DNA from 4 places in the Halomonas sp. 113 genome. Region 3 is predicted to be linked to each of the others. Evidence: predicted binding sites of a transcription regulator. Region 3 holds the regulator's gene; each other region holds the start of a gene.

Evidence for each region. Region 3 encodes FNR, which switches genes on or off when oxygen is low (the NO sensors DNR and NnrR bind a similar motif). Its sites were predicted from a motif close to TTGATNTANATCAA; they were not measured.
Region 1: the regulator FNR is predicted to act here: its motif matches at 4,276-4,289, upstream of hemN (oxygen-independent coproporphyrinogen III oxidase).
Region 2: the regulator FNR is predicted to act here: its motif matches at 3,656-3,669, upstream of ccoM (cytochrome c oxidase subunit CcoM).
Region 4: the regulator FNR is predicted to act here: its motif matches at 3,383-3,396, upstream of YERSI8AC_RS15915 (DUF427 domain-containing protein).

Annotation. Positions count from the first base shown of each region.
Region 1 is NZ_LR881453.1:2,460,997-2,468,203, forward strand. Features, by position in the region: gene YERSI8AC_RS11495 (anaerobic ribonucleoside-triphosphate reductase activating protein) at 1-96, opposite strand, end outside; gene nrdD (anaerobic ribonucleoside-triphosphate reductase) at 167-331, opposite strand; gene YERSI8AC_RS11505 (ribonucleoside triphosphate reductase) at 376-2,127, opposite strand; gene YERSI8AC_RS11510 (U32 family peptidase) at 2,265-3,212, opposite strand; gene ubiU (ubiquinone anaerobic biosynthesis protein UbiU) at 3,222-4,217, opposite strand; gene hemN (oxygen-independent coproporphyrinogen III oxidase) at 4,502-5,887, shown strand; gene YERSI8AC_RS11525 (nitrate reductase subunit alpha) at 6,062-7,207, shown strand, end outside.
Region 2 is NZ_LR881453.1:2,234,046-2,241,252, reverse strand. Features, by position in the region: gene YERSI8AC_RS10485 (bifunctional diguanylate cyclase/phosphodiesterase) at 1-275, shown strand, start outside; gene YERSI8AC_RS10480 (DUF3034 family protein) at 365-1,150, shown strand; gene YERSI8AC_RS10475 (group I truncated hemoglobin) at 1,161-1,628, shown strand; gene YERSI8AC_RS10470 (GGDEF domain-containing protein) at 1,612-2,664, opposite strand; gene YERSI8AC_RS10465 (hypothetical protein) at 2,757-3,272, opposite strand; gene ccoM (cytochrome c oxidase subunit CcoM) at 3,474-3,629, opposite strand; gene YERSI8AC_RS10455 (FKBP-type peptidyl-prolyl cis-trans isomerase) at 3,738-4,256, opposite strand; gene YERSI8AC_RS10450 (AmpG family muropeptide MFS transporter) at 4,397-5,758, shown strand; gene YERSI8AC_RS10445 (SEC-C domain-containing protein) at 5,778-7,207, opposite strand, start outside.
Region 3 is NZ_LR881453.1:3,892,675-3,899,881, forward strand. Features, by position in the region: gene YERSI8AC_RS18435 (heavy metal translocating P-type ATPase) at 1-1,883, shown strand, start outside; gene ccoS (cbb3-type cytochrome oxidase assembly protein CcoS) at 1,880-2,125, shown strand; gene YERSI8AC_RS18445 (sulfite exporter TauE/SafE family protein) at 2,122-2,814, shown strand; gene hemN (oxygen-independent coproporphyrinogen III oxidase) at 2,893-4,326, shown strand; gene fnr (fumarate/nitrate reduction transcriptional regulator Fnr) at 4,411-5,157, shown strand; gene ttcA (tRNA 2-thiocytidine(32) synthetase TtcA) at 5,150-6,070, opposite strand; gene YERSI8AC_RS18465 (DNA polymerase III subunit epsilon) at 6,181-6,834, opposite strand; gene YERSI8AC_RS18470 (DUF294 nucleotidyltransferase-like domain-containing protein) at 6,840-7,207, opposite strand, start outside.
Region 4 is NZ_LR881453.1:3,378,159-3,385,365, reverse strand. Features, by position in the region: gene YERSI8AC_RS15945 (hypothetical protein) at 1-85, shown strand, start outside; gene YERSI8AC_RS15940 (helix-turn-helix transcriptional regulator) at 418-621, opposite strand; gene YERSI8AC_RS15935 (hypothetical protein) at 618-989, opposite strand; gene YERSI8AC_RS15930 (LysR substrate-binding domain-containing protein) at 1,401-2,321, opposite strand; gene YERSI8AC_RS15925 (EamA family transporter) at 2,457-2,783, shown strand; gene YERSI8AC_RS15920 (DMT family transporter) at 2,924-3,346, shown strand; gene YERSI8AC_RS15915 (DUF427 domain-containing protein) at 3,496-3,816, shown strand; gene YERSI8AC_RS15910 (hypothetical protein) at 3,985-4,773, shown strand; gene YERSI8AC_RS15905 (hypothetical protein) at 4,782-6,392, shown strand; gene YERSI8AC_RS15900 (DEAD/DEAH box helicase) at 6,494-7,207, shown strand, end outside.

The DNA.
Region 1 (7,207 bases), 1.4 Mb from region 3:
ATAATCCAGTGTGGTCATGGGCACAAGGCCGGCAATCGGCAGCCGAACCGAAGATAATTTAGTTGTGATGTCGTCAAGTGTCGTCTGCATAGCCATAGTGATATCCCCCTGCTGGGGCGCCTGTAGCCAGACCCCCCAGCTGTCGTTAGAGAAAAGTGAGGGCTAGCTACCGAGAGGCGGCGGCTTCAGTAAAATGGCGTCGCTCCTGGTGTTCGGCACGTTTGCCGATATTGAACTGACTTACCGGGCGGTGGTAGCCCATGACGCGGGTCCAGACTTCGCAGCGCTGGCGCTGCTCAGTGGGCAAGCTAGCATATTGAGAGGTTTGCATTAGCGTGTTCCTTAAACGAGTTGAGAAAAAGTGAGGCAAATGCCTCAAGCCGTGGCGGCGTCGATTGCGCTCGCCGTTTTTGCCCAAAGTGCTTCGTCGCACTTGGGGCAGAACTCATGTTCACCCGACAGGTAGCCATGCACCGGGCAGATCGAAAAGGTGGGTGTGACTGTGAGGTAGGGTAAGCGAAAGTGAGAGAGCGCCGTTTTAACCAGCTTGCGACAGGCGGAGGCCGAGGTAATCCGTTCGCGCATATAGAGATGCAATACCGTGCCACCGGTGTAGCGAGTCTGTAAGGGGTCTTGATGGCTCAGTGCCTCAAAGGGATCATCGGTATGACCCACCGGCAATTGACTAGAATTGGTGTAGTAGGGCGCCTCGGGTGTACCGGCTTGAAGAATGTCAGGAAAGCGCGTCAGATCCTCCCGGGCAAAGCGGTGAGTGGTGCCCTCTGCCGGGGTGGCTTCAAGGTTATACATGTGGCCGGTCTGTTCTTGAAATTCGCGCATCCGCTCCCGAACGTGGTCAAGAAGATCCAGTGCCAGCTGTAGCCCTTGGGCGTCGGCGATATCGCAGCGATCCCCAGTAAAGTTGCGCACCATTTCGTTGAGCCCATTCACACCCAGAGTAGAGAAATGATTGCGTAACGTGCCCAGGTAGCGCTGGGTAAAGGGGTAGAGCCCCTGATCCATTAGTTGCTGAATGCGCTCGCGCTTGAGTTCGAGGCTATCGCGCCCGAGCGACAGAAGGCGATCCAGCTCGCTGAACAGCCCGGCCCGGTCGCCGGCAAAGCGGTAACCCAACCGGGCACAGTTGATCGTCACTACTCCCAACGATCCGGTTTGCTCCGCACTGCCGAACAGACCGTTGCCGCGTTTGAGCAGTTCACTCAAATCAAGCTGCAGGCGGCAGCACATGGAACGCACCATGTGGGGTTCCAGATCCGAATTGAGAAAGTTTTGAAAGTAGGGCAGTCCATACTTGGCGGTCAGTGCGAAGAGCCGCTCGGCGTTGTCGCTTTCCCAGTCGAAATCATGGGTGATGTTATAAGTGGGTATCGGGAAGGTGAACACACGCCCGTGGCGATCCCCGGCCTCCATGACTTCCAAATAGGCCCGGTTGATCAAGTCCATTTCAACCTGCAGTTCGCCGTAACTGAACGGCTGCTCCTCTTCGCCGATAACCGGTACCTGATGGCGCAAGTCGTCGGGGCAGACCCAGTCGAAGGTTAGGTTGGTGAAGGGCGTCTGGCTACCCCAGCGCGAAGGTACATTTAGGTTGTAGATGAATTCCTGAAGCGCCTGCTTAACCTGCGCGTAGGTCAGGCCGTCCTTGCGCACGTAGGGTGCCAGATAGGTATCGAAAGAGCTGAAGGCTTGTGCCCCGGCCCACTCGTTCTGCAAGGTGCCAAGAAAATTAACCATTTGCCCCAGGGCACTTGAAAGGTGGCGGGGCGGGTGGCTTTCGGCTCGTCCCGGTACCCCATTAAATCCCTCTAGCAGCAAAGTACGCAGCGACCAGCCGGCGCAATAGCCGCACAGCATATCCAGGTCGTGAATATGCAAATCACCTTCCCTATGAGCTTCCCCCACGGTGTGGGGGTAAATCTCATCGAGCCAGTAGTTGGCTATCAACTTGCCCGAGACGTTGAGGATTAAACCGCCCAATGAATAGCCCTGGTTGGCATTGGCGTGAACACGCCAGTCGGCGCGTTGGAGGTACTCATTGACCGTCGAGGCGACGTCAATATGATGCTTTGCTACCTGAACGCTTGTGGAGCTTTTCACCCAATTCACCTATATATGCTAGATTTAATAAAAATAAATACTATATATGGTGTTAAAGGGTAAGCGTTCAGGATTTTGCAATAAATGACCCAGGTCAAAAATGGTGGGGAAAAATAGTAAGGCGTGGTGGCGCCTAGGCTATTGTTTTAGCCGGTCATCGTGCGGGTGTTATCCATACCCGGTCGGCCATACCAGTAACCGTCGCAGATTTCAGCATCCACCAGTGTCAAAGGATCGGGCGTAGCTAACCTGCCGTGGCGGGACTGATCGAAAGCCTTGACCACCTCGGCCATGCCTTCCGCCCGTGGGCTGAGACGTGCCACTGATACCCCCATATCCGCCATGACCATAAGTTCATGGCGCAGATCCTGGCAGGCGCTGGAAAGGGTTTGAATACCGTTCAGGGTAAAAACATCCCGGGACTCTTGTGAACGTAGCACCAAGCCTTCGGGGTACTTTTGGCAGACGAACTTGCAGCGGTCTTTGGGTGTTTGGTGACGCCGGGCGGTAAAACAGCGTGACGACCAGGCCAAGGGGAGATGCCCGTAGGCGAATACTTCGCATGGGTGGGGAACGCCTGCCTGGTGGCAATCGTTAATAAGTTTGGCTAAGTCTTGCTGTGACATTTCCACCGGCGCTTGCCAACGCCGCATGCCGGCACGGGCCATAACGCCCAGTGTCGCCGGGTTGTAGAGGTTGAGCGCAGCACCGGCGATGAACGGCAGTCCGGCACTGGAGAGTCGTTGCAGGGCGCTTTGGTCATTGGCCTCGACGATAAAATCACCGTTGTCACACAGCTTGCGCAAGTCACGCAGGTCGGCTTCGGACTCGACCAAGGTCTGGCTGGCGAGTACTACCTGCTTGCCCGCCTGGCTGAGCTCGCGCCCAATGCCTAGCCAGTCGTCCAGTTTCATATCGCGGCGCCGCGAGCAGACGGTTTCGCCCAGGGTTATAATCTCTACCGGCCAGTCGGCCGCCTCGCGGTAGAAGTCGGCGTAGCGTTGCCGAGTCCAGTAAAAAAGCACCGGCCCGAGGGAGAGTTGCAGAGGGCCGGTTGATAAGGTCGGTGATAGGGGAGGTGTAGTGTTCGGCATAGTAGGCTCCTATTTCCAGCGGCGTTCGTAGGCGCCTAGGGTAGTGATGGCACCTTCGGAAAGCTCGGCAAGGCCTGCCATCCAGGCGGGTTCTGGATCAAAGCGCTCAGGCTGAGCCTCTAGGCGGTTGAGCGCCTGGCGCCAGATCCCGGCCACTTTAGAGACATAGGCGGGGCTGCGCTGACGACCTTCAATTTTGACGGCGCTAATACCCAGGTCGCGTAGCTCCGGCAATAGCTCCAGGGTATTGAGGCTGGTGGGTTCCTCAATGGCGTGATAGGTCTCGCCCGCCACCTCGAAGCGACCCTTGCATAGGGTGGGGTAGCCCGCGCGCTCGCCTTCGGCGTAGCGGTCGATAAGAACATTGTTAAGGCGAGACTCTAAGCCCTCTGGCGTTTCTTCCCAGCGGACATGAGCCGCTGGCGAGCAGACGCCCCGGGTATTGGGCGATTCGCCGGTCAGGTAGGAGGAGAGATAGCAGCGTCCTTCGGCCATGATGCACAGGCTGCCGAAAGCGAACACCTCCAGTTCTACCGGTGTTTGCTTGGCCAGGTCGCGTACCTGAGTGATTGACAGCACCCTTGGCAGTACGGCGCGCTTGATGCCGAAATGCTGGTGGTAAAAGCGAAGCGCTTCATGGCTGGTTGCCGAACCCTGCACTGAAAGGTGCCGCGAGATCTCGGGGTGATGGCGAGTAGCGTAGTCGAGCAGTCCCATATCGGCGAGAATCAGCGCATCCACGCCCAGTTCGGCGGCCTGGTCTACGGCCCGAGTCCAGTGTTGCCAGCCATCGGGCTGGGGATAGGTATTAATGGCGCAAAAAACGCGTTTGCCATGTCGGTGGGCGTAATCGATCCCCTCGCGGGCACGTTTGTCGGTAAAGTTTAGCCCGGCGAATTGCCGTGCGTTGGTGATGTTCTGGAAACCGAAATAGACAGCGTCGGCACCTTCATCTACGGCGCGCTTGAGGGCGGGCAGGTTGCCAGCGGGACATACAAGCTCCATAGCGAGACTCCTTGCGGGAAAAGTCCGAGCATTTTAGTCACCTATTTTTTGTCGGCTTTTGACACAGGTCATATTGGGGTGGCTTTCAAAAGAGGATAACGCTGCAGAGTAGGCAAGCTGGATGCAGGCAGTTTTTAAAACGTATATTGTATGAATATTAACCAATGCTTGCTGCACCCACTTCCAGATTTATTTCTCAGAGACCTTTTTCAGAGAACTCTTCTAGAGCCCCTTTTCAGAGACCTATTCCTCAGAGACCTATTCCTCAGAGACCTATTCCAATCATGCAAGATGAACTGCTCTTCAATCGCCCCCTGGTAGAGAAATATGACCGCCCAGGCCCGCGGTACACTTCTTATCCCACTGCGCCCCAGTTTCATGCCGCGTTTGCCGAGGATGATTACCGTAGCGCCGCCGAGCGCAGTAATCGGGTCGCAGTACCCAAGCCGCTTTCGGTCTATGTGCATATCCCGTTCTGCAAAAGCCTGTGCTACTACTGCGCCTGCAACAAAATCATTACTCATAATACCGAGCGAGCCGCCGAATACCTCCAGTGGTTAAAACAGGAGATACGTGCTCAGGGAGCGCTGTTCGATACCACCCGCCAAATGACCCAACTGCACCTGGGCGGCGGCACCCCAACCTATTTAAGCAACGCCCAGCTAAGCGAACTGATGGCGGCGCTGGACGAAGCCTTTCACTTCGCCGCACCTGAAGAGCGTGAATTCTCGCTGGAGGTAGACCCTCGCACCGTGACACCCGAACAGGTGTACGAGCTCTACGCGCTGGGCTTCAATCGGTTGAGCTTCGGTGTGCAGGATTTCGATCACGACGTGCAGCAAGCGGTCAATCGCGTCCAGAGCGAAGAGCAGGTGGTATCCCTGGTCAAGGCTGCCCGCGAGGCGGGGTTTGAATCGGTCAGCGTTGACCTGATCTACGGTTTACCGCTGCAGACAGTGGCGAGTTTCGATACGACGCTAACCAAGATTATTGACCTGCAACCGGATCGCATTGCCGCTTATAGCTACGCCCATCTGCCCGAACTGTTTAAAGCTCAGCGGCTAATTCGCCCCGAAGACATGCCGCCACCCGAGCGCAAGCTGGAGCTGCTGGAGCTTACGATTAACCGCCTGACGGCCGCAGGGTATGTCTACATCGGCATGGATCACTTCGCCCTTCCGAATGACGAGCTGAGCTTGGCCCGTGAAAATGGCACTCTGCAGCGCAATTTTCAGGGCTACTCTACCCACGCCGACTGCGACATGATTGGGCTGGGCATTACCTCGATTGGCAAGGTGGGCGATACCTATAGCCAAAACGTCAAGGAAACTGCCCAGTATCAGCATCGCTTGGATGAAGGGCGTTTACCGGTCTTCCGTGGCTATCGCCTTAGCGATGACGACCGCCTGCGCCGCGATGTCATTAATACTCTGATGTGTCACGGCCGCCTTGAATTTGCCGCTATCGAGGCCCGGCACAATATCGATTTTCGCAGCTACTTCGCGAGTGCCTTGGCGAGCCTCGAAGAGATGGCGGACGACGGGTTAATTGCTTTGCGCGACCATGACATCGAGGTGCTGCCTTCAGGGAGGTTGATGATCCGCAACCTGGCCATGGCGTTCGACGCCTACCTGAAACCAACGGAAAACCGTTATTCGCGCACGGTGTAATTTCAACAGTGCCAACTGTCTATTCCTTTACGTTGGCCGCTCTATCACCTTGGGGGTAGACAGGGTGTATATGGAGGTAATCACGCAGTAATTCGCTTGTCGATCACGCAGAATCCACTCCATGGAACCCGCACTGTCGGGTATGCAAATTTCCGAGGAGCCTGGAGATCGACCATGAGTCACTTCATAGATCGGCTGAATTTCTTCCGCAAGTCCCGCGAGCCTTTTGCCAACGAACACGGTGAGCTACGCAGCGAATCCCGCCAGTGGGAAGATAGTTATCGTGCCCGCTGGCAGCACGACAAAGTAGTACGCAGTACCCACGGGGTGAACTGCACCGGCTCCTGTAGCTGGAAGATCTACGTTAAGAACGGTTTAGTTACCTGGGAAACCCAGCAGACTGACTACCCCCGTACCCGTCCCGACCTGCCTAACCATGAGCCGCGTGGCTGCCCGCGCGGCGCCAGCTACTCCTGGTATCTGTACAGCGCCAACCGCCTCAAGTACCCGTTGATTCGCAAGCCGTTGCTGGCGCTATGGCGCGAAGCGCTCAAGGCTAACCCAGATCCGGTCGACGCCTGGGCGTCTATTGTCGAAGACCCCGCCAAGACCAAACAGTACAAACGTGCTCGCGGCATGGGCGGCTTCGTTCGCGGTAACTGGGACGAGCTCAACGAGCTGGTCGCTGCTTCTAACGTTTACACCGCCAAGCAGTACGGCCCCGACCGTATTCTCGGCTTCTCGCCGATTCCTGCCATGTCCATGGTCAGTTACGCCGCAGGTAGTCGCTACCTCTCGCTGATTGGTGGCGTCTGCATGAGCTTCTACGACTGGTACTGCGATTTGCCGCCGGCGTCACCGATGACCTGGGGCGAGCAGACCGACGTTCCCGAGTCCGCTGACTGGTACAACTCCGGCTACATTATCGCTTGGGGCTCCAACGTGCCCCAGACGCGTACCCCGGATGCCCACTTCTTTACCGAAGTACGTTACAAGGGCACCAAGACGGTTTCGATCACCCCAGATTATGCCGAGGTTTCCAAACTCACCGACGAATGGCTGTCCGCCAAACAGGGCACCGATGCCGCCCTGGCGATGGCCATGGGCCATGTCATCCTCAAAGAGTTCCACCTCGATAACCCGAGTGCTTACTTCACTGACTATGTGCGGCGCTATACCGACATGCCGTTCCTGGTGGAACTGGAAGTGCGTGAAGATGGCAGCTTCGCACCGGGCCGCCAACTGCGTGCCAGTGATTTTGATGCTGCCCTGGGCCAGGAAAACAATCCCGAGTGGAAAACCGTTGCCTGGGACGAAACC
Region 2 (7,207 bases), 1.7 Mb from region 3:
TGTTGGCCATTGATTCCCAAAAAGATGACTTGACGATTGTCAGCTCGACCATCGAAATGGGCCACAGCTTAGGACTGCGCTTAGTGGCCGAAGGCGTCGAGAATCGCGCCAGCGCCGAGCTGTTAAGCAAGCTTGGCTGTGACTTTTTACAGGGCTATTGGATTGCTAAACCAATGCCAGCTGATGAACTCCCCGCCTGGTTGGATAATTTTACGCCGCTCTCCTTGCCCCACCCGATGTCTTCCTTACTAAAGGCGTTCCAGAGAAAGCCATGATGTTATTTCAATCTATATTTTCACCATCCAGTTCACCCTTTCGGCACTTTTTTTTCAGCTGCCTTGCGGTCTGTTTAGCGCTTGCGGCCATGCCCTCCTATGCCGGTAGCCGTATTGTAAGTACGGGCGGAGTGAGTGCTATTGAAGGGGCCGCGGGGGGTGGCTTATCGCCTTGGGCAGTGCTGGCCAGCACCGCCAGCGAACAGGAAATCGGCGTCACTGCCGCCGCTACCCGTGCCTGGGTGGACGATTATCGGCTAACAGTGACCGGCGCAAGCCTGAATGTTTATGACCGTATTGAAGTCTCAGTGGCGCGTCAAACGCTTGATCTAGACACCCTGGGTGGCGAGCTAGGCCAGGATATTTACGGTGCTAAGGTGCGCTTGCTCGGTGATGTGCTCTATCACCCTTGGGGCATTTGGAGTGTTGGGATGCAACATAAACGACTGGTTGATGGCACCATTCCCACCGCCCTCGGTGCCGATAAAACAAGCGGTACCGATATGTATCTTAGCGCCAGCAAGTTGCTGTTTAGCGCTGTTGCCGGGCGCAATATGCTATTCAACGCCACCCTGCGCAATACCAATGCCAACCAGGGCGGTCTGCTTGGCTTTGGCGGCGATCAGAGTAGCCGCTCGTGGATGGCCGAGGGGAGCGTGGGCGTTTTTATTACCCCGCAATGGGTTGTCGGTGCAGAGTATCGCCAGAAACCCGATAACCTAAGCGTAGTTAAAGAGGATGATTGGCAAAGTCTCTACAGTGCCTACTTCTTCAATAAGCACTTATCACTCACGGGCGCGTGGTTGAACTTAGGCGACATTGCCGGCCTACCTTCCCAACGCGGCGGCTATCTTTCACTTCAGGCAGCTTTCTAAGCGGGGCGCTATGAGCTTTCCACACAAATACAAGCGGACACACCGTGGTTTAATAACGGTTATTTTTGCAACAATCGCAATTACGCTCGCAGGCTGCACTCATCAGTCAGCCACTCAATCAACAACGCTTTACGAACGGCTTGGCGGTCAGGGCACTATCGACACGGTGGTCGAGAATCTCTTATACCGAATTGCGGATGATCCCGAAGTAGTGGTGTTTTTTGCTAACACCAATATCGATTTATTTGCTGAATCCCTGGCCAGCCAGCTATGCGATGTAAGCGATGGCCCCTGCCACTATGAAGGCCCGCCGATGGATCGTGCTCATCAACATATGGGGCTAACAGATGCACATTTTAATCGCTTGGTGGAACATCTCGATGCGGCTATGCAGGCGGAGGGTATTGCCCTTGGCGCACGTAATGAACTGCTGGGCAGACTCGCCCCTATGTACACAGACGTTATGCGTCTTCAGTAACCTGCCAACCGTCACGGCCCATCGCTTTTACCCGGTAGAGTGCTTTGTCGGCGGCTTCGTAAGCGTAGGGAAACGTTGCTTCATCGGCTACAAAACAGCTCCCGCCAACGCTTAACGTCACGCCTTTTTTATCCGGATGGGCAGAGTGGGCAAAACCAGCTTCCCGCAGCCCTTCAATTAGCTGACGGCAGTAACGCTTCAGCGTGTCGGTGTTCGGGCAGTGAAGTAGTGCCGCGAACTCATCGCCTCCCAAGCGGTAGAGCTGCGCTTCATCATTCAGCGTTTCACCAATCAATGTGGCCAATTGGCGCAAAAGGGTATCGCCTTGCGGATGCCCGTAGGCATCGTTGTACTGTTTAAAAAAGTCTATATCGACCAGAATCAGCCCCAGCGACTGGTGCTGCTGCACCAACACATCCTGATGCAAAGCGCTGCGATTACCGATCCCGGTGAGCGGGTCGCGCATGGCGCGTTTCATCCACTCGAAGGTCTCTTGAGTGGCGCGATCAGTGCGTCTTAGCTGGCGCTCATGGAGCCACCAAAACGCCAAGCCCATCACAAAGATCAATAAACTGGAGTAGGTCAGCACCTGACTATGCTGACGGGTGCTTTCGGAAAAATCGTTAATCGCTGCGCCCCGACGATCAAGCTGATCCATCTCAATATGGGTTAAGCATTGAATCGGTGCGAACAACGCCATCGCCGCAGCGATACGGTCAATGCCCCGCGCCGCGAGCAGCGCCACCAGCCGATCCAACTCCTTCAAACTAGGCTCAACGCAGGTATATTCACGCCGATAAATGTGCACATCGGCTAAGCCGTAGGCCAGGTCAATATCCAAGGCTGCGGCATCCAGCGCATCTTGCTCTGCCTGGTCACTCAATAGCTCGGATTGGGCATTTTGTAGGTAGACCCGTGCCCGAGTAGAAAGCTGCTGACCTGTAAGGCTCCCCGTCTGGCTGAAATAAGCCTGTATTTCGGGGTATACCCAGCGCGATTCATAAACAATCAACACCATAAGTGCCAAAAAGCTCATCAAGCTCAATGATAACCACGTAAAATAGCGGTGCTGGCGAGCTAAAGGCCGGGGACGAACTGTGGGCTGCGCGACGGGCCTAGTTTTGGATGTCACCACTTCGCCTCTATGCTACGAATCATCCAGATCCAGTCATTGAACTCACGCAGGTTTTCTACGTCGCGATCACCCTTGCCCTGATTATTGTAGTCACGCTCTACCAGCCGCACAGGGCCTCGCGTACGGATGGTGAGCGGATCGCCATCCTCAGAGCTAATCAGGTACCAGTTAGGGTCGTCCCACCCTTCTAAGGTAACCTCGTAGTCGTCCCAAGCGGTAAAGTGAAGCGCCGGGGGCACTTCGCCAAACTGTTCAATCAGAAAGGTGCGAAACTCGACGCCCTGCATCTCCACATCGCGCCCTTGATAGGGGTCATAGAGTGTAAACGTCGTATCAGACATGTCGTGCAAGTCACTTAAAGCGACCTTTTGAGTGACATCGCCGTTGATCATATTTACTGCCTGGGCAAAGGCAGTCGCGGGAAGTATTATGCCCACGACAATTAACGCGCACGCTAACCGATCACGTACACGACCCCACGGGCTGTGGTGTAAGGCAACTGCGTTCATGACAAAGCATCCTAGTGTAGTCATTGCTTCAATGGACTTTACCAGAGCACGCCTTGCATTGCTCATTAACGCACGCTATGCGATTGCAACTTTTCAGCACATTTCAGGCAAAAAAAAGCCAGCCCATGGTGGGCTGGCAACAGGAGGTTTACTGCGATAGCAAACCCCCTCCCCTGACAAGGTTTACACGAGGTGGGAAAGCTACTTTTTACGCTCATCTTTACGTAGATGATCACGAATCACGAAGCCCACCCACCCCAGCATAAAAACGATCACTAACGCGACGGTCACTAAGCCGAAAATAACTGTGTCATCCCAATACATGGTGAATCCCCCCGCCGTGATGTATGCGTTCATACTAGCCACTCAACGGCAGAAGAATGCTGACCTAGATCAAGTTACGGCAGGCGGGGGTAAGCGGTTAAACAGGAAATTGATACTGGTCAATTTTTGGGTGCTATTAACCTACAGCACCTTGCGGTCTTCGACTTTACTGTGTTCGGTACCTGGTGGTAACGGATGGCCTTTAGCTAATTCTGCACGGGTAGCTTCGCGTACGTCTAAAATGGTGACTTTATAGTTCAGCGTGCGCCCGGCCAGGGGGTGATTGGTATCGACGGTGACGCGGTCGCCATCGACTTTGAGTACCGTAACAATTTGCGGCCCGGCTTCGCCCTCAGTTTGAAAGCGGCTGCCCGGTTCCAACTCAGCGTTACCAAAAGAGCCACGGCTGACTTCTTGCACCAAATCTTCGTTACGCACACCGTAGGCATCCGCGGGCATTAGTTGAACGCTGAGCTCGGCACCAACGGTTTGACCTGCTAGTGCACTCTCCAACCCTGGCACGATATTGTCGTGGCCATGCAAATACTCTAGCGGCTTATTGCGCGCCTGGGAGTCATCCAATACCTGCTTGCTGCCATCGTTGAGCACGTCGCTGAGGACATAGTGCAAGGTAACTACCTGATGCGCCGTAATCGACATGGAAAACTCCTCTCCGGTAAGCTGTCGGTTTTGTGATAGAACTTCGCGATAGAACTTTGTGATAGCACTTTGCGATAAATACACTGCCTCAGTTTATCACTTGGCCGTTGCCAGCGTCTTTCCACCAGGAGTAGCGTTTAATGTTAAACCCCACCCCCCAGCGCACTTGGCTTGCTGCGCTGGCTATTTATTGTCGTGCCCCCGTTATTACCATGCTGTTTTTGGGGTTTTCTGCAGGCCTACCCTTTTTATTAGTGTTTTCAACACTCTCCGCCTGGCTGCGTAGCGACGGCGTGGAGGTAGCGGCAATTGGCTTTTTTGCCTGGATTGGCATGCTCTACTCGATCAAGTTTTTCTGGGCGCCGGTGGTAGACCGGTTAGCGCTCCCGATTTTGACCCGCGCCTTCGGCCAACGCCGCGGCTGGATGCTGTTAGCCCAGGGGTTGATCGTTGCGGGGTTAGTGGGGCTGGCCGGTTTGAGCCCGGTGGGTAATCTCGGCTGGGTGGCCCTCTTTGCACTGCTGGTGGCGTTTGGCTCAGCGACGCAGGATATCGCTATCGATGCCTATCGCATTGAGTCCGCCGATGACGATGTTCAGGCCGCCATGGCCTCGACCTATATTATTGGCTATCGCGGTGGCTTACTTGCCGCCGGTGCCGGCGCACTGTATATCGCGGCCTCTGCCTCTTGGGATGTGGCCTACATGAGCATGGCGGCGCTAATGGGCATTGGCGTTCTCACCGTGCTGCTGCGCCCTGAACCGAAGCGCGCTTCGCTTTCTATTCAACTTATCCATGAGCCTAAGGTACGGGCGTTTATTCGCGCCAGCCGCGGTAAGCCCAAACTGTTACGCCGCCTGGGTGCCTGGAGCATTGGTGCACTGGTCTGTCCGTTTACCGACTTTTTTCGCCGCTATGGAGTGAAAGCGCTGTGGATTTTGGTGTTTATTGCCGTATTTAGAATCAGCGATTTGGCCATGGCCTCCATGGCCAACCCGCTGTATATCGACCTGGGCTTCTCGCTGGCAGAGATTGCTAACGTGACCAATATATTCGGCATTGCGATGAGCATTACCGGTGGAATTCTAGGCGGGCTATGCGTGGCGCGCTACGGCATTGGCCCGCTGCTGATCTTCGGCGCGGGGTTGGTGATGGTAACTAACCTGCTGTTTGCCGTGCTTGCCGTGGTGGGTAATCAGTTGCCCATGCTGGTGGTGACGATTATCGGCGATAACCTTGCCAATGGCTTAGCCAGTGCGGTGTTTATCGCCTTTCTTTCCAGTCTCACATCACGCGCCTATACTGCAACGCAGTACGCGCTGTTCTCATCACTAATGACGCTGCCAGGAAAGTTTTTGAGCGGTTTTGGTGGGCTGGTCGTAACCTCTCAGGGCTACCCAAGCTTCTTTGTCATCGCAACGTTATTGGGCCTTCCCGCCATTATCTTGGCAATTTGGATCAGCCGAGACAAGCAGTTAGTACCTACCCCCAAGCCTGCTTAAGCAGGCTTGAAGGTTTAGGCTAGCGGTGTGCTTCGAGCCAGTCCAAGGCCCCTGGCGTAGTCCGCCACTGATCGCGCATCAAGGTGCGGTACTGCCACGCTTCCGCCCGGGAGCCGGGGTCAACTTGACCATCGGGGTGAGGCATGGAAGGCCGCGGGCTCTCTGCACAAATTAGCTCTAACGCGTAACGGTTATGGCCAAGCACATCGCCTAGCGCCGCTTCTGCCGCCTCACGCTGCTCTAACCGATAGAGTGCCAGGGCTTTACCCATCAAAAGCCCCAGTACCAGCGAGCCGTCGTCGTCACTCTCTTCCGCAAGTGCCAACGCTTCCTCGTTGCGATCATCGCGCAGCAGCTGGTCAAGTACCAGCTCGCGCAGGCCCAAGCTATCCTCCTGGTCGATCAGCAGTAGCTCCTCGGCGAGCTCCCTGGAGTGCTGTCGCGCCCCGCGCTCCATGCCAACCACCAACGCTAACCCCGTGCGTAGCAGCATGGCGTTGTTGGCATCGTCCCAGCAAAGGTTGCCGTCGCCTTCGGCGCGGGCTTGTTCCAACCACCTTGAGAGGCGCAGCGCCAATGGTTCCAGCAGGCTTGGGGCCATCCACGGCAGGCTGCCAAAGCGGCTGGTGAGCGCCAACGTTAAGTCTTGCACTACCTGTGGGGCGTCCAGCCACTCGGGATGTGCACAGAGTGCCGACATCCACTCAATGGCGTTGCCCCAGGGGTCATCTCGGAAGCCCAACGCTACGTCTTCATCCACCAACACCTGAAACTGCTCATGCCAAGCGGCAAACAGAGTCTCTTCACGAGCACTGGTGTTATATAGCAATCGCCCACTTTCAGGGTCGGCGCTTACATCGATTTTGGGGGCAGTGGGCAGCGCGGCCAGCAATGCCTGAAGCGCTACCAGCGGCGTTGCCAGATCCTCTTCCGCACTCAGCAACTGATCGGCAAGCGTCGCACCGGGGTTATCCGCCAACGCGGCTAAAAAATCCAGCTGATCTTCATCCAGGTCACCCTGGCGAACCAGGCGACGATACCAGAAATTGGCGCGCTCTTTGGCTTCCTGTTCGTGCCCTTCATGCAGCAACAGCATGGCTTCGATGTAGGCCAAGGTAGGCGAATCGGGCAGCGCCTGCTGAGCCTTCACAAAGGCACCGCGGGCACTATCCAGGTCATCGTTATCCAAGTGCATCAGGCATAAACGCTCAAGAGCCACGCCGCGCAAAAACAGCGGCCCCCGCTCCATCACATCATCAAGTAGGTCAGCACGTTTACGGCTAAAACCGCGCTCTTGATAAATATCCAGCAGGATTTCAAAGGCAGGCTCGGCCTGCTCAGGCAGCCGTGACCAGTCACTACCATCGAAGAGTGATTCAAGGATTTGCATAGCGCGGCCCGTCTGACCGCTTTCAGCAGCAATCAACCCGGCTTCCAGTAGCGCTTGAG
Region 3 (7,207 bases):
CGATCCCGATCTATGTCTCCGGCTCCGGTGAAATCAGCGAAGACTTCTACGCACTGTTCCACTGGCTCTCCTTTGCCCTGGCCACGCCAGTGGTGTTTTTCTCCGCCCAGCCGTTTTTCCGCAACGCCCTGCGCGACCTGCGCACCGGCGTACTGGGCATGGATGTGCCGGTGTCACTGGCAATCGGCGGGGCGTATCTTGCCAGCAGCTATGCGGTGCTGTTTGACGTGGGCGAGGTCTATTTTGACTCGGTGACCATGTTCACCTTCTTTTTGCTGTTTGGCCGCTACGTGGAGAGTCGCGCCAGGCGCCGCAGCGGGCATAGCGGCAATGCGCTGAGCGGCGTGCTGCCGATTTCGGCCACACGGCTGGACAGTGACGGCAGCGAGCGCATTTTGCCCGCCAGCGAACTCACTCCCGGCGATCGCGTATTGATCAAGCCCGGCCATGGCGTGCCTGCCGATGGCATCATCGAGGAGGGTGAATCGAGCCTGGACGAATCAATGCTGACCGGCGAATACCTACCAGTAACCCGCCGAGTGGGCGACCGCATTACCGGCGGTAGCCAAAACATGGAAAACCCGCTGGTGATAAGGGTTACCCACACAGGGCGCGATGCCCGTGTAGCGGGTATCGTCGATCTGACCGACCGTGCCTTTGCCAGCCGCCCACGGCTGGCCCAGATGGCTGCGCGCATGGCACACCTATTCGTGCTGCGCCTGCTGGTAGTAACGGCTTGCGTGACCCTCGCCTGGTGGTTTATCGACCCTTCACGGATGCTCTGGGTACTACTTTCGGTGCTAGTGGTGACCTGCCCCTGTGCCTTGGCGCTGGCCACTCCCGCGGCACTGGCAGCTGGTCATGGCCAACTGCGAAAGCGCGGCGTCTTGATCACCCGCGCCGATGCCATGGAGACGCTCTCTAACGTTACCCGGGTGATTTTTGATAAAACCGGCACCCTAACCCGCGGCGAAATGCACCTTACCCAAACCCAGCCCTTTGGTGAATTAACCGCCGAGCATGCACGGGCCATTGCCGCCGCCCTTGAAGCCCACTCGGAACACCCGATCGCCCGCGCCTTTCGGCCGTTCCGAGAGGCTACCCTGCAAGCCAAAGATATTCACAGCCACACCGGGCAAGGGCTCGAAGGGAGCCTAAACGGCGCTCGTTGGCGGTTGGGCAAGCCCGAATTTGCAATGGCTAGCGCAATAGATAGCGCCGTGGATAACGTCATGGCGGCGCCTGCCAAAGGCCAATGGCTGCTGCTTAGTGAAAACGGTGCACCCCGCGCCTGGTTTGGCCTGCACGATGGCGTTCGCGACGACGCTGCCGCCACGATCAAAGCCCTCCAGGCTCTGGGCTTAAGCGTGGAGCTGCTATCTGGTGACACCGAGGATGCAGTGGAAAGCCTGGCCGATCAGCTCAATATTGCCATCTGGCATGCGGGCACCAGCCCAGAAGGCAAGCTGGCCCGGATGAAAGAGCTTCAAGCCGCAGGCGAAACCGTGGCGATGATTGGTGACGGCATTAACGACGTGCCGGTGTTAGCCGGTGCCGATGTGGCGATTGCCATGAATGGCGCAACGGATCTAGCCCGCACTCGCGCCGACGCAGTGCTGCTCAGCCCACGTCTGATGCGGATTTTTGAGGCCATCGAGATTTCCCGCGCCACCCGGCGTATCATGCGCCAGAACATGATTTGGTCAGTGTGCTACAACTTTTCGGCGCTGCCGCTGGCGGCAATGGGTCTGGTGCCGCCCTGGCTAGCCGCAATTGGAATGTCGCTTAGCTCGCTAGTAGTGGTGGGTAATGCCCTGCGACTGTCGCGCTGGCGACCTCAGCCCGCGCCAACGCTAGACACTTCAACACCGGTGGCCGCATGACGATTCTTTATCTGCTGATCCCGCTTTCCCTGATTTTGCTGGGCCTCGCCGTCTGGGCGTTTTTCTGGGCGGTGAAAAATGATCAGTTCGATGACCTAGAAGGCCCAGCGCACCGCATTCTATTTGATGAGGATGAAAACGATCTTAGCCCTGAGCAGCGCCGCCAGCATCAGCAGGCAAAGCAAAAATCTTCCGAACCATCAGCGGCAGACACACCCGACGACCAAGAGCCTCGGCCATGAATCCAACGGGGCTTGATCTGCCGCCGCTAATGGCGGCGTTTGTGTTTGGCTTGATGGGCGGCGCCCACTGCATTGGTATGTGTGGCGGCATTATGAGCGCGCTCACCTTTGCAGTTCCCCCCAGCATGCGTCATCCGGCGCGCATGGGAGGCCTGCTGCTCAGCTACAACACAGGCCGCATTGTTAGCTATATGAGCGCAGGCACGCTGGTGGCACTGCTAGGCACGCTGTTTTCCCTTTCTGCTACGGCACGCCTGCTGCTGCAGATATTTGCCGCGCTGATGCTGATCTTAATGGCACTGTATATCGCCAACTGGTGGAAAGGGCTGCTCAAAGTGGAGGCCGTTGGCCGGCGACTATGGCGCTTTATCGAACCCGTGGGGCGTCGCTTGATGCCCGTAGTGCATATTCCCCAAGCCTTCGCCCTGGGAGCGCTCTGGGGCTGGCTCCCCTGCGGGTTGGTCTACTCCATGTTGGCCTGGAGCTTAGCGATTGCCGACCCGCTTCAGGGCGCTCTACTCATGGGCGCCTTTGGGCTTGGCACCCTACCTGCGCTGCTTGCCACTGGCCTGGCTGCCCGCCAGCTCAGCCATTTGATACGTCACCCCGCGACCCGCAGCGTGGCAGCGCTGACAATTATCGCTTTTGCGCTGTGGCAACTGTGGACACTTTCGGTACACAACCTCTAATAGCATGACGTGGCTCAACATTTACCTCCTCACCACGGGTTAGGCTAGCGGCATATCCTAACGTCGGAGCGCCCCTTCATGCCCGTTCATACCCCTGCTGCCTTGCCTCTTGCACCCGCTGCTGCCGCAGCCCCTATGCAGCCGGTGTGGGACGAAGCGTTACTGCGTCGCTACGACACCAACGGCCCACGCTACACCTCCTACCCAACAGCGCTATCGTTTCACGACCAATTTACCCCTGGCGACCTGACCCAGGCGCTGGAGCGTAGCAATGCCAGTAAGCGTCCGCTCTCGCTGTACGTTCATGTGCCCTTCTGCCGCAAGATCTGCTTCTACTGCGCGTGTAATAAAATCGCTACCAAAAACACTGCCCTTGCCGAGCCCTATATAGCCCGGCTTGACCGCGAGATGGTGCTGACCGCACGCCATTTGGATACATCACGACCGGTGGAGCAGTTGCATTGGGGCGGGGGCACGCCAACCTTTCTCAGCTTGAATCAGATGGGTGACCTGATTGATCGCCTGGACGCCCGTTTTGGTCTTTCGTCGTCTGCTGATCGCGATTACGCGATTGAAATAGATCCTCGCGAAGCGGATGTGTTTACGCTGCGCCATCTCGAATCCCTCGGCTTTAATCGCATCAGCTTGGGCGTTCAGGATTTAAGTCCACTGGTGCAAAAAGCGATTAATCGTATCCAGCCTCGGGTACTTACCGAAACGCTGATGGAGGAGGCGCATCGCCTGGGCTTTCGCTCGCTCAATCTCGACCTAATTTATGGCTTGCCATTTCAGACTGAAAAGAGCTTTGCCAACACCCTACGCCAGGTGATCGAGCTCAACCCGGCGCGCCTTTCTGTGTTTAATTACGCGCATATGCCCGAGCGTTTTGCCCCGCAGCGGCGCATTAATGTCGATGACTTGCCAGGCGGAGAAGAGAAGCTAGCGATTCTGCGCACCACCATCGAAATGCTCACCGCAGCTGGCTATGTGCATATCGGTATGGATCACTTTGCCCGCCCTGACGATAGCCTGGCTATTGCCCAGCGCGAAGGCTCGCTGCAGCGCAACTTCCAGGGCTACTCCAGCCATGCTCAGTGCGACTTAATCGGGCTTGGCGTATCGGCGATTTCCCGTATTGATGACGTCTATGCGCAGAATCCTAGCGATCTGGCCCGCTACGAAGCGGCGCTGGATCAGGGGCAGCTTGCCACCGTGCGTGGCATACGCTTAAGTGATGACGACCTGATCCGCCGGGATGTGATTGAGCGGCTGATGTGCGATATGGGCATTGACCTGGCCGCCGTTAGTCAACGCTGGAACATCGATGCCCCCCGCTACTTTGCGCCAGCGCTCGAGCGCCTGCAGAGCGCCGAACAGGATGGCCTGCTGACCCGCAGCGGTGATCAGCTTAACGCCACGCCGATGGGGCGGCTGCTGATTCGCCATATAGCGATGGCGTTTGATACCCACCTTTCCGGGCAAACGGGACAACGGTATTCTAAGATTGTTTAATCACCTTATTGCAGGCATGCTAAAGCGACTATAATAAGTAAGGATTTTCTAATTGATAAGTGTGACCCACTCAAGGAGCAACGCATGTTGGAACCCATGAGCCGTCGTCGCTCACTACTCCACGAAACTCGCTGCCAAACCTGCAGCTTGAGTTCTCTGTGCTTGCCGCTTGCCCTTGAGCTGGACGATATGGGGCAGTTCGACGCTATTATTCGTCGCCGTGCACCACTCAAAAAAGGCGAGCCGCTGTTTCGTCAGGGCGACACCTTTACCAGCGTTTACGCAGTCCGTTCGGGCAGTTTGAAACAGGTCACCGCCGAAGGTAACGGCAGCGAGCAGCTAACCAATTTCTACCTGCCTAGTGAATTGGTGGGGTTGGATGGCATTGACGAAGAGCATTACCCCGGTAGCGTTATCGCCCTGGAAACGACCACGGTCTGCGAGATTCCTTTTGACCGCCTGGATTTGCTCTCAGAAGAGATCCCTGAGCTACGTGGCCAGCTGTATCGGAGCATGAGCAAAGAGTTACGCGATGACCGACGCATGATGCGCCTACTCTCGCGCAAAACCGCCGATCAACGGCTGGCCACCTTTTTGATTACCCTTTCGGATCGTTTTCGTCGCCGGGGCTACTCGCCCTACAGCTTTCGCCTCTCAATGCCGAGGGCCGATATTGGCAACTACCTGGGCTTAGCGGTGGAAACCGTCAGCCGCATTTTAAGCCGCTTTCAGCAACAAAGCGTGGTGGCGGTTTCCGGGCGAGAGGTCAACATTCTCGATATGCCGCGCTTGATTACCCTCGCCGAAGAGGAAGAACAAACAGCTAGCTGACGTTAAAGGCTTGGATACGCCCCGCCAGTAGCTCTGCTTGCTTGGCCTCAAGGCCTTCAAAATCGAACAGGCTGCGGTCAGCCAACTGGGAAGGGGAAATGTTGGTGACAGCCTTGAACATGCTCTCCAGGCGGCCGGGAAACTTTTTGTCCCACTCGGCGAGCATCTCTTTGACCACCTGACGCTGCATATTAGGCTGGGAGCCGCACAGGTTGCAGGGAATGATTGGGAACTCCATCAGCCGCGAAAACTCAGCAATATCCGCTTCTTTGCAGTAGGCCAACGGCCGAATAACGATATTCTTCCCATCATCGGATAGCAGCTTTGGCGGCATCGCTTTCAGGTTGCCGCCAAAGAACATATTGAGAAACAGCGTTTCGAGAATATCTTCCCGGTGATGGCCCAGGGCTATCTTATTGGCGCCAATCTCTTCGGCAAAGCCATACAACGAGCCGCGCCGCAGCCGTGAACAAAGCGCGCAGGTAGTTTTACCTTCCGGGGTTTTCTCTTTTACCACCGAGTAAGTATCGCGCTCGACAATGTGGTACTCCACGCCCTGCTTATCCAGATACGCAGGCAATACGTGCTCGGGAAAACCCGGCTGTTTTTGATCCAGATTGACCGCTACCAGCGAAAAATTGACCGGCGCATTGCGCTGCAAATTGCGCAAAATCTCCAGCATCGTGTAGCTGTCCTTTCCACCGGAGAGGCAGACCATTACGCGATCACCTTCATTGATCATTTGGTAATCAATGATCGCATTGCCCACTTCTCGGCGCAGACGCTTTTGCAGCTTGTTAAATTCACGCTTCTGCTTCGCATCAGCCAGCTCAGGCTGGTCGTGCTCAGCGTTAGCTGGGGTGGCTCCAACCGTATCAAGGTGAGCAGGATCAAAGTGATCAAGAGATTGCATGGTATAAGCACTGCCGAGGGTATGGTGAAGAGAAGAGGCGCTACAAATAAATAATTGGGCGCTATTCTAACAACACTCTTCGCCTTGACCCAACTACTCGTCGCTCCTCCCTAAGCAGCCTGCGCCATAATACGCTGCAGGCGCATATACAGCAGTGCGCTGGCGGTGGCCTCTCCAAGCACACTCTGCTTGCCCATGACGGGTACTTGCCAGCATGCCAACGCCTGGGCGAAGCTGCTGGGCGCTTCGACCTCCGGGTGCAAACGGCGCAGTTGGCGCTGATGCAGTTTTGCCACATCGACCTGGGCGTTGGGCAGGGCAAAATTCAGCCGCTTACTGAGCAGTGCATTCAATGCTCCAATGCGCTTCTCTAACTGCCAGCCAACGATGGGCCGATTGCCGATAAATTCTACTAGCGCGCTCAAGTTATCACTGTTTGGTAGCAGTATCTCCCCCGCCTCGCACAGCAAGTGATGACGGCGCAGCGTTGCGCTCGCGGGCTGCTTCGCGCTGCCAAGGGTGATCACAAAAGCGCGGCTGGTATGCACCTGCTGATGGCTCAGCACCACTGCCGCCACGCTGATCACAGGTGATGATTGCGTGGGCGTTGCGGTGCAGGCGAGTGCCACCAGCTCTTCGCCCATATAGGGCTGAAACAGCCAGGCATAGGGGGAGTCTGCACAACGACGCCGGTCACTTTCACGCCTTAACAAGGTGCGCAGCGAGCCGCTAAATAGCGTCACATGTCGATCTAACAGCCGCATTCCGCTCACGAATACTCCAAATGGTAACGGTGGGAAAGCCGCTGCTTAAAGTCTTTGACAATATGCATCGCTTCGCGCAGCAGGTCGCGCTCCAGGGAAGAGAGGTTCTGCACCACGACACGGTTAGCGCGTCTGCTGCTTTGGGCGTTAGTTTCTTTCGCATCCGCAGAAGTTTCCAGCGTACTTAGCTGCTGCTTGAGGCGCAGCTCAGAAAAGAGCGCCAACGCTTCGCCCAGGTCATCGGCAAAACGGCGATCCAACCGGCCGTCAGTAACCAGGGCATCCAAGCGATCAAACGTCGAGGTGGCTTTGATGCGCCGCTCAAGCGCCATGGTGCGGACACCGTGCACGATAGGGAAAATACCGCCTTTCT
Region 4 (7,207 bases), 510 kb from region 3:
CTCAAGAAGTAGCACCAACATGGTAGTTGAACATGAACAGTCCGGGACAATTACGCAGTGCTGGGCTCTAAAAAGTGAGTCGTGAAGCAACTAACCATTCGCGTCACGCGGACACTATCTTGGCTGGGACGGCTTAAGCTTAGCTTTGAGACTGCTCCTGGCCGAATGCCGCTGCTAGCGAGCCTGAGCGGTCTTTCACTATGGCCGGGAAACGGTTGATGGCAGCAATTAAGAGCCGACCTGAAAAGATCCTTTGACGATATTCAAAACTTACTAATTGAGGGGGTATACCTCACGGCGCCGTACCTACTCGCACTGATGGAGACATAATACATATCGAAACCAATATGCCGCGTGCATGGAAATAACGATACTAGGCCTTAGCATCCCTAATATGAATCAACAGGCTGCTTCGGATCAGGCCGAGTGATCCTCATCATCAAAAATTTTCTCGATGGGCAAACCGAATGCGCGAGAAATTTGAAAAGCAAGTGTCAAACTTGGGTCGTACCTGCCATTTTCAATCGAATTAATCGTCTGACGAGAGACGCCCAAGATAGTAGCCAAACCTTGCTGCGACCAATCGTGCTGAGCTCGCAGCTCTTTAAGCTTGTTTTTCATTGATATCGTTTCTTAGCGATCATTAATCCAACAATCCACATCATCGCCATTACGGGCCAAACCCATAACCATGGTAGATGAGGCGCGCCGATGTTTTCCATGAACCCATAGCTAAACGTGAACAGAGCGGAGGCTGCGAAGGCGAACCCCAGAGCTTCGAACTGAATGCGTAGTTGCATCTCATCTAGCCGTCGCAACTGCCGAACTACCGCCCAACACATAAAGGCCGCAGGGATAACTGGGGAAAGGGTGATGGCCGCACGAACTACAAAATCGGCATCCTGAAATTGTGTCAGAGCGATCAATGATGCCACCAGCACAACCATGTAACACGCTAACGCAGCGCCCAACTCGTAAAGGTATTTCATCTATGTAGCCTCAAGTGTAAAGCAAGCTTTACGTTAGCTAATTTCAGACTGATAGTAAAGCTCGCTTTACATAATTTGACCGTCGTACGATGCGTTTTTGGAAGCACATCCCTGAAAATGGCTACGGTGGCTTGAATTATATTTTTGGGGCCAACGAGAAATAGAAGAGGATTATCCATGGATAATTGATACCACTCAGCGCGAGCGACACATGCTGTCACTGAAGGCACTATAAAAGGGGCTCGAAAGATCTTTTCGCGATGTGTTTCCTTCATTCGCCCCTCGTCTCAACACACCAACGCTCCCGCCTCGCAAATAACAGTATACTTAAGAATAAATAGCGGGCCTTCAGCAAGCAAGTTTGTCGGGTTGGCGTCAACCGACACCCATATCAGGGCGATGTAGCAGCGGCTAGGGGAGGGCTGGCGCCTGTGACTTCATTGCCGACGAAAGCGTAAGGAAGTCCGCCAGTTGCTGGGTGGCACGCTTCTGTGACGCCTGAACCATCACGAGTTCAACCATCGGCAGCTCCGGAAATCCCTCCCGCTTGCCTAGAATAATGTGGTCTTCAGCAAGCGCACTGGCGGGCAGCACACCGATGCCGAGACCAGCCGACACAGCGGCACGAATATTGTCATAAGAGGCACTGACATAAGCGCTGTAGCCGTGCTTTCCGGGCTGATCCAATGCGGCGAGTGCTGCGCTTCGGTAGCAACAGCCATCAGGAAAGATAACAAGTGGTATATCAGACATACGGTCAAAATCATGCCGTTGCGTGGCCACCCAATGGAGAGGCTCTCGCCGCAGCAGATGACACTGCCAGCGCGGGTCGCTTGGCGTGAAGTCTCCCACACACTTGAATATGGCGAGATCAAGGCCGTTACTGTCGAGCTGGTGGAGCAGTTGCGAGGAGAGCGCAGAGACAACTTCCAGACGCAGATTGCGGTTTAGCTCGGCGCAGCGGGAAATGGCTCCATGTAGATCCACCACCTTGAAATCATCGGGAACACCAATCAGCAGACGTCCGGCGATTTCGGGTTGCTGCATGGCACTCACCGCCTCAGACGTACGGGCAAGTATCTCATTGACGGCGGGAAGAAACCGCTCGCCGTCTGCCGTCAAGCCAAGGATGTGACCTTGGCGACGCTCCAGTAACTTGCAGCCGAGTATTTCCTCTAGCCGTTTTAGGCTTTGTGTGACCGCTGATTGGCTGCGGTACAACTGAAGACCTGCCTGCTGAAAACCATTGCCTTCGGCCAACAGTACGAAAGCGCGCAGGTGTTCCAGCGTGACTCGCCTATCGCCCAAGGGGGAAGGTTGGCAATCAAACACACTGCATCTCCGCATTGAACATTAATTTATCTAATTATGAATGGTTAATAATTAATTTCCACTGCATGTAACTCCCATGCACCATCAGTTTTATGGCGATGAAGCAAAAGCAAGCTGGCGCTTTTAGGGGGCTGCATGAACAATTTCGTATTAACTGGTTTGGTGATCATTTTCAGTATTGTTTGGAGTTCGGCATTTATAGCTGGTGCCATTGCACTGACTGATTTCGACCCCTTTACGCTGCTCACCATCCGGTTCTTATTGAGTGCGTTACTGATGCTGCTCATTTGCCTTAGTTGTGGCGGATTCAACTGGTCAACCCATGGGGATCGCATCGCTATCCGGCGCGGATTGCTGCTCGGCGTTCTTAACAACGCTCTATACCTGGGGCTGAGTTTTGTCGCCTTGCAAACGGTTCGCCCCCAGGTCGTTATTGTGATTGTCAGCTGCACGCGCCACTAGCCACAAGTTTGCTATCAGCATGGTGGGGCGTAGAACCCCTTTCCCCAATTAAGTTACTCGGTGCGGCGCTGGGTTTAGTGGGAGTGGTGGTCATCTCTGGCGTTGCTAGCGGGGTGCAGGTCGATATTTGGGGAGTTCTTATGGCGACTGGGGGCATGCTCGCCTTTGCCAGTGGCACCGTGTTCTTCCGCGGCCAAGGCGCAGGCCTTCCCGTCTTGCAGGCTAATTTCTGGCAATCCATAGCGGGCGCTGTCGCTCTTCTTCCCATGGCAATGGTGTTCGGGCAGCCGCTTGCCGTGCCTTCTACCGCTACGATGATAGCGATTGCACATCTGGTACTTGTCGTCACTATCGGTGGGATGAGTCTCTGGCTAGTGCTGATTCGCATCAGCGGCGCTTCGACGGCATCGAGCTACCACCTTCTTAATCCGTTCTTCGGCGTACTACTCGCTTATCTAATACTAGGGGAGCCGTTGCGCGTGGCGGATTTTATTGGGGCTGGGCTGATTGTAACCGGCTTAATTCTTACTACTCAGGCAAGGGCGAGAGCACGGCAGCGTTAGGGCAGTCGTAGTGAATTAGAGAGCAGTGGCAAAAACATGATACAGGTCATGGCCGTAGCCTAAAGTGTGATGAGTAGAGCATGGGATTCAACGAACTTTGCTGCTAGGCTCATTTTACTAGAGCTAAAAAAGCCGCAGGGAACAACTTAATGCCACAGGCACCTCGCATCGAGCTTCATCCCGTTAGCCAACGCGTGCATGTGCATGTTGATGGCAAGCTGCTTGCCGACTCGACCAACGCTCTCGAACTCCGCGAGCGCGGCTACCCGCCATGCCACTACTTCCCACGCGAAGACGTGCGGATGGATTTGCTTAACACCTCAGAAACGACGACCCACTGCCCGTTTAAAGGCAGCACGGTGTATTTCTCGCTAGGCGAAAATAAAGATATTGCCTGGAGCTACGAACAGCCGATTGAAGGGATGGAAGCAACGGGTAAGGTGGCGCTTTATGAGCAAATTAGCAAATGACACCTTTAGATCCAAAGAGGACGTTCACTGAAACCATAATTTGCGGGAGCTTTTAGCCAACACTGCGCGTTTTTATGGTGACGTTTGCATTATGAGTGCGCATATTTCTGGAAAAGTATGCTTTAAATTTCGGTAAAAAAATGGTTTATAAGAAGGCGCTGTATGCTTATGCGCCTTCTTGAAAAAATGATCATTGAGTTAACACGCATGCGCATAAATAAAACTGTTAAATTTCCAAAGAGGGAGCACTCTAGATTTATGGATATACAAGACTACTTGTCAAAACTAAATAGTGACTCTCAGCAAGTGTTTAGTGAAACTATTCGAGAAAAAGAAAAGCTAGGTACTCTACATCACTTATCTTCATGTATTTACGAGTTTTCAGATTGTTTGCTTGACCCTCAAGAAAAGCAAATGCTAGTTACAGTTAGTACGCAGCTTGAATCGGCAACTCTAAATTTGGTTCTAGGATTATACCGGCAGGCTTTTGCCTCATTAAGATTAGCACTAGAGATGGGATTGGCCACAATGTATTTCTCAGTCAATAAAATGGAATTGCATGAATGGCTCGATGGCCGTACTGATATTAAATGGTCAAAACTAGTAGATGAAGAAAATGGAGTATTATCCAAAAGGTTTTCAAATGCGTTCTTTACTGAATGCTCCTCATATACGGATGGGTATAGAGATAAAGCTATATCTACCTATAGAAAACTCTCAGAATATGTACATGGTAATAATGAGACTTGGGAGAAAAGTGGTCTTAAATTAGGCTATAAACCGGACTTATTAGAATTCTATTTTGACAGCTTTAAGTCTGTTTCAGAAGTTATTTTATTTGTTGCTGTATGTCGGTACACGAGATTAATCGATGAAGCTACTCGAGAATCTTTACAATTTATCCCAGAGGAATTTAGTCATATTTCTGAGATAAGAAAACTATTTGGTAGTGCATAGGAAAAGAAATGAGTGAATTTCACCTTAGAACAGAAAGTATTAAACAGTCGGATATTTTGAATCTGTCCGTTGTAAATTCTGCAGATAGAAATATATTGGAAGCTCTGAAGTCAAATGAGCCGTGCTTGTTGGAGGGGTCTAGAGGTACTGGTAAGTCATTTTTAATGAGAGTGGCAGAGTTAGAGTTAGAGGAGGAAAGCAGTGCAAATGTAACGGTTTTTGTACCGTTTAATATGAGTTCGCTTATAACAACTGAAGATAATCTTCAGTTTTACCACTGGATGCTGGCTAAAACTCTAAAATATTTGCTAAATAAGCTGAGGAGAAAAGGGGTTGTGGTTTCTGGTTTAACTGCAAACCTTCTTAGTAATGATGAAAGCGATACTGATGACGGAGTGCAGGTAAGCTTAAAACAAATCGTCAAGATGTTTGAGGATTCTTATAAGGGGGATTCAAAGTTAGATATTTCGTCTCTTCCAGACATAGAGGATGTGAAGGAAGCGATACTGCTGATTTGCGAAGAAAATTCGATAGACAAAGTCGTGTTTTTTTTCGATGAAGCCGCCCATGTTTTTAGACCGGAACAGCAGAGACAATTTTTCAATCTATTTAAAGATCTTAGATCGCCATTTATAAGTTGTAATGCAGCTATATACCCAGGAGTGACTCATTTTGGGGATTCGTTTGAACTTATTCACGATTGTGTCTATAAAAAAATAGAACGAAATATATCTGATTCCGATTACCTACAGTATTTTAAAGATATAGTATTTAAACAATCTGATGATAAGCTGAAGTTAGATATTGATAGACAAAGGGATCTATTTAATACCTTGGCACTTTCGTCAGGCGGCAACCCTAGAATGTTGTTAAGAACTCTTCAGGAATTGTCAAAGATCAACACTTCAAATGTTAATTCAGTGATTAAGTCATTTTATAGAAATCAAATATGGTTAGAGCACACTGAACTAGGTGAGAAATATAAAGGACATCAAGGAGTAATTGATTGGGGGAGAGATTTTTTAGAGAATACAGTAGTGCCGCGGGTTGAAGCTTATAATAACTCAAGAAAAGAGAAAGGGTTAGACGAGTCAACGATTTACTTTTGGTTGCACAAAGATTCACCGGAGGCCGTTAAAGAGTCTTTAAGGTTGTTGACCTATACAGGGATTATTCGAATGGTTGACAGCGCAGTCAGGGCTACTAGAGCAGAACTAGGAACAAGGTATGAAATTAAATATGGTTGTATAATTTCACTTGAAAGTAGTCCGCATGGAGAGTCTGCTGAATTTTATAAAAATCTTTCAATTAAAAAATTCCCTGAATTTGGTAAAAACCACCCTTCATATTCGGGCAGTGATGTATTGCTAAAGGCCGATGATGAACTTCAGTACAAAGAGTCCTTGAAGTCATTGCTTGAGAAATCAATTGATGTTTTAGCTGTGCTTACATCATGGCAAAAAGAGAAACTTAAGTCTGCAGGCATTCAAACAATCGAAAATTTGCACGCTAATACTGAAGAAAGTTTAATTGAAAAAATTTATGGTGTCGGTCCGGCAAGAGCCCGCATTATGAAAAACGCAGCAAACGCTGAACTTCTGGAGTACATATCAGGATGAATGTAACAAGCGCATATTGTCGGACTGGTTTTTCGCTACGTTTCAAACCAGTCGAAAATGCAAACGTTATAAGGCACCACGAGAGTATTTGATTCTGATTGATGGTTGAAGATTATTCAGTTAATAATGAAGAGGAAATAATTTTGAATAAAAAATCAAGTCAAGAGAGTTTTAAGTTTCCTCGTCAAGGAATACTTGAATTTCAAAAGCCATTGTATTATAGATATGAGAGGTTTGATGTAGGAGTGCTTTCCCAGTTAGCCTTAGAAGCCGGGAGCTGGAGCTTCTCTATTATTCATGAAAGAGACAGTATTTATAAAGTTACTCATGAAACAGGCGTGTCTTTCTTTGCTGAACTACAAGAAGGGGCTGGTAAAAATAAAGGCACATATCAAATTAAAGGGTGTGTTAAGAATGTAAATGAACATGTTGATTCATATTTTTATGATGTAAAAATAAACGGGGTTGGTATGTCTGGATGGACTCTACGTCCAGCTCAAATTGGGGCTATTTACTCTCTTTTGTCTCATTGGTCCCTTACTAAAGATGTCGCTACCGTTGTTCTTCCAACGGGCTCAGGTAAAACCGAGACAATGCTAGTTGCAACTCTAGCAGATCAAGCAAAAAGGACTCTAGTAATCGTCCCAACAATTGATTTAAAAAATCAAATTGCTGAAAAGTTTTCGACGTGGGGAATTCTCCGAAAGTTGGGTGTAATCCCAAGTGACGCTACTAACCCATCCGTTCTTATTTTAAACAAAACAGTACTTAATATAGACAGTATATCTAAACTAGAAAGTGCTGATGTTGTTGTA